2 regions of the Brevibacillus sp. B_LB10_24 genome follow, and region 1 is predicted to be linked to the other one. Evidence: predicted binding sites of a transcription regulator. Region 1 holds the regulator's gene; the other holds the start of a gene.
The links. The regulator NrdR, encoded in region 1, represses ribonucleotide reductase genes. The targets are predictions, from matches to a motif close to AACACNATATATNGTGTT.
Positions count from the first base shown of each region.

Region 2: nrdJ (ribonucleoside-triphosphate reductase, adenosylcobalamin-dependent) is a predicted target of NrdR. The motif match lies at 1,831-1,848, and genes of this name have one in related genera.

Region 1 is NZ_JBJQOQ010000024.1:27,602-32,026, reverse strand. It holds gene ACI7RC_RS19370 (S-layer homology domain-containing protein) at 1-902, shown strand, start outside; gene ACI7RC_RS19365 (HD-GYP domain-containing protein) at 1,005-2,117, opposite strand; gene nrdR (transcriptional regulator NrdR) at 2,253-2,759, shown strand; gene ACI7RC_RS19355 (ABC transporter substrate-binding protein) at 2,756-4,425, shown strand, end outside.
Region 2 is NZ_JBJQOQ010000005.1:186,400-190,824, reverse strand. It holds gene ACI7RC_RS07605 (hypothetical protein) at 184-690, opposite strand; gene ACI7RC_RS07600 (EamA family transporter) at 827-1,267, opposite strand; gene ACI7RC_RS07595 (EamA family transporter) at 1,290-1,718, opposite strand; gene nrdJ (ribonucleoside-triphosphate reductase, adenosylcobalamin-dependent) at 2,032-4,296, shown strand; gene dut (dUTP diphosphatase) at 4,348-4,425, shown strand, end outside.

The DNA of each region.
Region 1 (4,425 bases):
TTCAATTCGGCTGGTTAAAAGCGGGTGTTCCGGTGGAAAATGCCAGGACCTACGTCGACGTAGATGCGGTAACGGGCAAGGCAGTGCGCTTATGGTCGGGCAATACCTATCTATTGGCAGAGGTTCCGGCACTGACGGCAAAGGTCGATAAGGAAAAAGCGATTCAAGCAGAGGCGGAACATAAGGAGCCGATGCTTACCTACTTTATCCAACCGCAATACCTGGCTCAGCCGGACAAGCAGCCGGCGCCCAAGCTTGTCTATCGCTATCTCGGAGAGCAAGGGTTTGTCGACGCCGTCAGCGGGGAGTGGATCAGTCTTGACCAACTGCGCAAGCAGCGACAGCCGCAGGATCTCGAAGGCCACCCCGCTAAGGAAGCCTTGCAAAGAGCAATGAAAGAGGGTTACTTTGCGGTGCAGGACGGAAAAGTGGAACCGGAGAGGGAAGTGACCCGCGCCGAATACGTATCGATCCTCCTGCGCCTCTCCAGTAAAGTTGATAGGCCCCGGCGCTATTTTGATGAAGAAGTCAAACCGATGCCGTATCATGATGTGAACGCGAATCACCCCAACTATGCAGCGATTCAGCAGGGAGTGAACAGGGGCATCATCTCGGATCAAGGGCAAACCTTTGCACCCGACTCACCCATCACACGAATTGAGGCTTCCGAAATGCTGCTTCGTTTATTTGGCTATGGACCGCTGCTCGGCCAGCCGGAGCTCTTTGCAGCGAAGTTTAGCGACGTACCAAAGCAGAAACTGCCGGCAGCGGTGATAAGTGACGGGCTGGGGCTGTGGGACACCAATGGCAAGGCGGAATTCCAGCCGAATTCAACGTTAAGCCGTGCCGATGTGGCGCTGCTCATCCAAAAAGCGCAGAAGCTTGCGGAGGAGCGCTACTAAGACGCCGATCATGTTCACATAACGAAAATCAAACCCGCTTTGCTGTCTGCAGAAACAACAAAGCGGGTTGCTTTCGTAGAGGGCTTTTCTTACTGCGTTTCTTTATGTTTCGGGGACGACGAACAGGCTTTCATCCTCAAAACCGATGATAAAGTACTTCAGTTCACTCTTCAAATCGATCTCATACGGCATCGAGATGTCGTTTCCCCGACCGTCTTTCAGGACGCGGATAACCGGACGCTGGCTGTAATTGGGATCTACCCTGCAGACAACCCCGGCTTCGCCCGTATTGAGGACGATGCTGCTGCCCAGCGGGAAGATCGCGATGTGCCGGCAGAATGCACTGACCAGATGGTGCTCGAACAGGTGCCCGCCCGATCCCTGCAGGTATTCCAGCGCATCCTGCGGCATGAACCGCCGGCGCCACGGCCTGGGCGTGGTCAGCGAATCGTAGACGTCACAGATGGCTGTAATCTGTGCGTATTCGTGGATTTGATCCCCTTTTAGTCCTTGCGGGTAGCCGCTGCCGTCAAGCCGCTCGTGATGCGACAGAGCGACATGGGCGGACAGCAGGGAGAGATCGTGCTGCTTGCGCAGGATGTCAAATCCGTATCGGGTGTGCTGTTTGCTTATTTCGTACTCTTCAGGCGTCCAGCGCTCCCGTTTGTCCAAAAGTTCCTTAGGCAGGTCGATTTTTCCGATGTCGTGCAGCATGGCGCCGATTCCAAGTTCCGTCAACTGCTTCCGGTTGTACCCGAGCGACATGCCGACTGCCGTTGCCAAAACCGAGACGTTCACGGCATGGTGGTACATCGCGCTCGAGCGGGAGGAGATGTTGGCCAAATGGACGACGATCTCTTCGCTGCCCATCAAATCGTCAAGAATTGCGTGAAACACTTGCTGGAAATGCATCCCCATATCTTTGACAGAAATCCGCCTTGCCAGGCGATTGGTGTTCTGAATTTGCTTGATCGTTTTTTGCACGACCTCAACGGCAGCTTGCCGGGTTTCCGGACGGATGACATCTTCTATTTCGATATCAGCAGTACGGGGATCATCTATGTATATGGAATCGATGCCGGCTTTTTCCAACCCCTGGATCAGCCGCTCGTTTAAGACCATACCTGTTCCGAGCAGGACCTTCCCGTCTTCGGTAAACACGGTCCGGCCCAGCTTCATTCCCGGCGTCGCATTTTTTAAAGAGACCAGGCGCATATGTTCCCCTCCTAATCACGTATATTCCTATTCTAAAATCAGTTGATTAAAATAGGAATAAAAGATTTTCGCTTGACGCAAGAAAAAAGTTGAGGGACACTAAAAAGTATTGAAAGTTCTGGAGATGATCGTATTATGCGTTGTCCTTTTTGTGAAAATAACGGGACGAGAGTGTTGGATTCCCGGCCGTTTAATAACAATAAATCCATTCGCCGCCGCCGAGAGTGCGAAGCCTGCAACAGGCGGTTTACCACGTTTGAGACAGTAGAAGAAACGCCGCTCCTCATCATCAAGAAAGACGGAACCAGGGAGGAGTTCAGCCGGGAGAAGATCCTGCGCGGTCTGATACGCGCCTGTGAAAAGCGGCCTGTTTCGCTGGAAGTGCTGGAAAACGTCGTAAACGAAATCGAAAAAGAGCTGCGCAGTCAGGCTCAGGCGGAAATTCCCAGCAAAGATGTGGGAGAAATGGTAATGGAACGGTTATACTACGTAGATGAAGTAGCGTATGTCCGATTTGCCTCCGTATACCGCCAGTTCAAGGATATCAATGTCTTCATGTGCGAGTTGGAAGAACTGCTGACCCACGCTCGGACACAAAGCAAAAAAAACTCAGACGAGGGAGGAGGAAATACCTCTGAATGACCAAAGCCGGCTTTTCCAAGCGATGGCTGTGGGCGCTTTTAGCCGCAGCGACGGCGATGTGCGGCTGTGCCCCTGGACAGAATCAGGTTTACGATCAGACACCTGCGGCAGCGTCAGTGACAAAAAATCACCAGGCCGCTGCAGCGTCGCATGATGGAAAAGAGTTGGTAATCGGCTCCCCCGGTACACTGCCTGCATTTGACCCGTTTGGCCAGAGCAAGCAAGAGGCCCGGCTCAACCCGCTGGAGTTCCTGGCTTACCGCGGGCTCTTGGCCGCGTCTGAAGAAAAGGGGTACACCGCGGCGCTCGCTGCCGGCTATACGGTGGAGCGCGAGAACGGCAAACCGAGTATCGTCGTGAAGCTGCGGGAAGGCGGGACGTGGCCTGATGGCAGTCCGATCACAGCGGACGATGTTTTGTTCACCCTGGAAACCTACGCACGCCCCGAATACTACGGCGTCTGGCGTCAGGCGATGGGGCAGATTAAAGGCGTCTCGGCTTATCGTTCGGGCCAGGCGGAGCACATCTCGGGCATCACCGTCGATACCGCGAGAAAAGCGGTGCGGATCGCCTTGGAGCGGGATGATATGCGTTTTTTTTCCACATTGACCGCGCCGCTTCTCTGCAGGAACCAGCTGGCCGGCAAAACAGTCAAGGAAATCGGCGAGCTGTCGCAAGCTGGCAGACTGCTCGGAGCGGGACCTTTTCAGCCGATGCAGCTCTCACCGCATGAATGGCGATTTGCTGCCAATCCTGCGTATTGCGAAGGAAAACCTCTCCTGGACGCCATCAGGGTCCGCCCTGTGGAGCCATCGGGGATGGCCGGCGAGCTGGCTGGCGGCACTATCGACTGGTGTCCTGTCTCTCCGGATATGGTAAGTCGGCTGGCCGGCACGGCAGATGCTGCAGGCACCTTAGTGGCAAAGGCTGGCGGGGGAAGCGGGTATCACTTCCTCGGGTTTAACCTGGAGAGCGGCCCGCTTGCCGATCTTGCCGTCCGGCGGGCTTTAGCCCAGGCCATTTCTGCAGGACGGATTAGCGAGGACGTCTTTTACGGATACGCTGAACCGGCTCTTGGCCCGGTATCCCCGCATTCATTTGCCTATGCCCCTGGAGGGCTTCCCCGCTACGATCGCGCAGGTGCGGCCAAGACCCTCGCGGCCAAGGGATTTTCCGCCAAAAATCCGCTCACGCTGACGTTGGTGTATCCGGCTGAGAACGGGGTGCGTGAACGGCTGCTTCGCAGTCTGATCCGGTCATGGGCTGATCTTCCGGTACGCATCGTGACAATACCGCTGCCTCCAAAAGAGTTCGTCTCTTATATTTTCGGCGGAAAACCGTTTGATCTTTACCTTTATGGCTGGCGCTATCCGGAAGATCCGGGAGAGTTGTCCAAGCTTTGGCACAGCAGGGAAAAAGTGGGGGAACTGGGGCTTAATGCATCCCGGTACGTCAACAGCCGCGCAGATCAACTGCTGGAAAGAGGCCGGCTGATCCTGCCGCTATCAGAGCGCAAGAAGCTGTTCGCCGAGTGGCAGCGCTTGTTCGCCGCTGATCTGCCAATTGTTCCCCTGGTGGAAGTCAAGCAGCCATACTTCGTTTCCAGTCGTCTGCACCTGCCGGACGAACAGTGGGGGACGCAGCCGTTTCGGACGGTTCACAATTG
Region 2 (4,425 bases), on a different contig from region 1:
ACTGACCACAAATTGACGATGTTTATTGTCCCATGTTTGACAGTGTCCATGAGCTGAAGTCTTCAATAATTGGTACAATTGGTCTTTTAGTTATTTAACATAAAATTTATTATGTAATCTTAAAGCGAACAAAAGGAGAAGGCCGCCATGCTGTAATCAACCAGCAAGTGACCTTCTCCCTTCTTATTGATAGGGCCTGGCGTGGAACTGCAGCGCCGCCTGGTTTTCCGTGGCGTGGGCGGCGTGTGAGGAGAGATTTCTGTTTGGAAAACCCGGTTGGGTGGTATATGGATTATGGAACTCATACAGCGACTGCATCGCCTCTGGAGTGACCGATCCCTGGTAGACAAGGGCGACCGGGGAGACATTGTTTGCGTATGCTGTCTGTTTGGGCCCGTAGGGATATTGCTCCGTCAGGGCGTAGGCAGGGGATGCGTTCATCTGGTGGGCGTGGCCAGCGGCCGGGTTGGCATAGGCCGCAAATCCGGCTTCAGGGGCCCTGTGCTGTTGCTGCATGAAGTATTCGTCCGGATGGGGGACGTGTCCGCGGTAGGCCAGTGCCGCCTGCGAGACGAAGCCTTGATGGGCAGTCTGGTAACCCTGTCCGAACCCTTGCTGCGTGTATGGAGACTGCCCCTGTTGTCCGCTGTAACCTGGCTGATAAGATGAATACGGGTAAGATTGGTCCATCTGATTCTCCTCCTTAGGTATGCCGCTAGTAGGCGGTGGAAAACATCTTGCTTTTATGGAGTATGTCCATTTTGAGCCAGATGATGCTCGTGCTGCCAGGGAGGAGGGCAAAAAGAAAAACCCCCTGAGGGGTGGTTTATTTTGCGTTAGCCGCTCTTGCCGCCAAGCGTTTCCGGCTGAGCTCCGGCAGCGCGATCCCGATCAGAATGACAGCGACTCCGGTCCACTGAACAGGTGTGACGTATTCGCCCAGGACCACGGTGGACATGAAGACTGCCATCGGCAGTTCTACGGCACCGAGGATGGAACCCATCGCAGCGCCAATTTTCGGGATGCCGATGCTGAAGAACAGGATCGGTATCAGCACGCCGAAGAAGGCAAGTAAAAACCCCCAGACAAGCAGTCCCTCAAACATCGTGCCATCTGTGAAAAACTTCGGCGGATAGATCGCAAAGACGGTCAGCATGGAGCCGGTACTCATAATCGAGCTGCGCATCAGCGGATTTACGCTAAGCGCCGCCCTGCCGCTGCCGAGAATGAACAGCGCATACGTCATTGCCGACAGAAGCCCAAACACTAATCCTCTGTCGTCAGCTGCTTTAATCCGAGTCCCTCCCCCCGACGCCTCCGGCCATTGCCGTTCCGACGAGCAGCAGGGCCAGCGAAAACAGCTTGTCCTTGGACGGCCGCGAACGGCGGAGCAGAGAGTCGAGCAGAATGCCGATCCACGTGAACTGAAACAGCAGGACGATCGAAAGCGACGCGGGCGTGTACTGCAGGGATGTATAGTAGAACAAGCCGGTCAACCCCGTCGGTATTCCCGCTACGAGCAGCACCAGCACTTGCTTCAGCGGTACGCGCTCCCGCTTGAACAGCAGCGTCGGAATCCAGATAAAGAGGGACCCGAGGAAAACCTGGCAGCCGTTTACTTCATCTACTGTAAAGCCCTCCGCGTAAGCGAATTTAATGAAGGTGGACAGGATTCCGTAGGAGCAAGCTCCGAGGAGTACGAGAAAGAAGTATCGCATAGTTTCGCCTCAATTAAGAAAAATGTAGGGAACGGTATCTAATCAAGTCTTATACTTTACTCTATTTCCCCGATCAAGTAAAGCAAAACTGAAAAAAATAGGAAGAACGTCCCTGTCAATATATTGTGTTGTTTTTGTCGAAAAATTTATTTCTTAACTATATGTTGATTATGTGGTATCTTAAATCTATCAACCTTGCGAGGGCAGCCGAGAAGCGGTCTGTTTACCCAGACTTTAATATTACGATATCATTATCCTTCTAGCAACTTGTTTGGGTGTGGACCGATCGTTTAGAAAAAGGAGCGAATTATGTATGAGTATCCCTGCTGTACCAGTTGACGATGTGCAACTGCTGACTGATCAATTCATTTCTACATATCCCGACTTTCCAGCGGAGATGAACCCGCTTGGGCAGTTTGTCTTTTATCGGACCTACTCACGCTTCATGCCGGACAAGAACCGCCGCGAAACGTGGAAGGAGACCTGCCGCCGCTCTGTGGAGTACAACGTCCGCCTGGCGTACCGGCATGTAAAAAAGGTCGGGTACACCCCGAACGTAGACGAGTTTCGCGAAGAAGCGGAAAAGCTGTTCGACAACATGTTTCACCTGCGTCAATTCCTCTCCGGCCGGACGCTTTGGGTAGGCGGAGCGGAAAACGGGGTAGCGGACAAGTATCCGCTCGCCAACTTCAACTGCTCCTTCCTCAACATCCGTTCGTGGGATGATTTGGGAGATCTCTTCTACCTCCTGCTGGTAGGAACCGGCGTAGGCTTCAAGTGCACCCGGGAGATGGCAGCCAACCTGGCGCCGATTCGGACCAATACGACGCTGCTCTCCTCCAGCTATCGGCCGCTGCCGCGATCTCAGCGCCTGGAAAATTCGCAGCTGACCATTTTGGACAACGGCTATGCGAAAATCTACGTTGGCGACAGCAAGGAAGGCTGGGTAGAGGCACTGCGGATTTACCTGCGCATCTTGACCGATTCCAAGTACGAACAAATTCATACGGTCAAGATCAACTACAACAGCGTCCGGCCAAAGGGCGAGCGGCTGCTGACTTTCGGCGGCACAGCCAGCGGCCACGAACCGCTGCGGGAGATGTTTGAAGGCATTGACCGCGTGTTGAAAAACCAGGTCGATCCGTATTTGGAACCGATTCAAATCGACGAGCGCGGGTATGGCCGCGTCCGCCCGATCCACATCCTGGATATCGGCAACCTGGTCGGTGCCAACGTCGTCGTCGGCGGCGTACGGCGTACGGCAGAGATCTTCCTGTTCGACCCGGAAGATTACGAGTGCATGTTTGCCAAGTACGGCATCAACGGCATTTGGACCGAGGAGCAGCTGGCCCACCACCGCCGCGTTGGCGAACTGCTGGGCAGCCGCAAACCCGCCTGGTTTGACACGATTGCGAAAGTGGGCGACGGGCGTTGGGGCCTGGATCACCGCCGGATGTCGAACAACTCGATGGCCTTTACCTCAAAGCCGTCCCGCGAATTTCTCAATCTGGTCTTCACGATCATGCAGCTGGAAGGCGAGCCGGGCTTCATCAACCTGGAAGAAGCAAACCGGAGACGCCCCAATGCCGAAGGATTGAATCCATGTGCGGAAATCCTGCTGGATTCCTACGGCGTCTGCAACCTGACGACGGTCAATCTGGTTCAGTTTGTCAAAGAACAAGCGGACGGCACGAAGTACCTGGATGTGGAAGGGCTGCTCGATGCCCAGCGCAGATCGGCGCGGGCCGGCCTGCGGATGACGCTGGTGACGCTGGAGATTCCCCACTGGAACGAAGTCCAGCAGCGGGACAGGCTGTTGGGCACGTCGCTTACCGGCGTGAAAGACGCGCTTGCGGCAGTCGGCTATGACGAGGAACAGGAACGCGAACTACTCAGCCAGCTCGGCCGCGCGGCGCGGGAAGAGGCAGATAAATACGCCCATAAAATGCGGGTGACCTCGCCGCTTCTGGTGACGACGGTAAAACCGGAAGGGACGCTGTCACAGGTAGCGGGCGGGGTATCCAGCGGCCTGCACTGGTCGCACTCGCCGTACTACATTCGCCGGATTCGCATCAACGGCGCCGACCCGCTCGCAAAAGCAGTACAGGATCTCGGCTGGACTGTTCACCCTGAAGTGGGAACGCCGGGGGATACCCATGAAGAGCGGATGGCCAATGCCCGAACGCTGGTCATTGACTTCCCGGTAGCGAGCGGTGCTACGGAAACGAAAAACGAAGTGAGCGCTGCCCGCCAGTTTGAGACGTATTTCCGGTTCCAGTCGCATTATACGGAGCACAACTCGTCCAATACCATTACCGTTCGCCCCGAGGAATGGGGAGAAGTGGAACAGATCGTCTGGGACGGTTGGGACAATTTCGTCGGCGTATCCTTCCTGCAGCTGGACGGCGGGACCTACCAGCTGGCGCCGTATGAGGCTTGCAGCAAAGAAGAGTACGAGGCATTGAAAGCGTCAATGAAGCCGTTTGATCCGGCGATCCTGGAGAAGTACGAAAAGGGCGAGGAGTCCGATCTGGATTTGGCTGAAGCCTGTGAAGCAGGGGCTTGCCCGATCCGCTAATCGGGGTTGCCTCCATAGCAGCAGCATGATGGACAGACACGGAGGAGAGAGATGAAACAGATACCAGTAAAAGTCAAGAAACTGCACCCGGATGCGGCGGTTCCTGCCTACGCCCGTCCAGGGGACGCC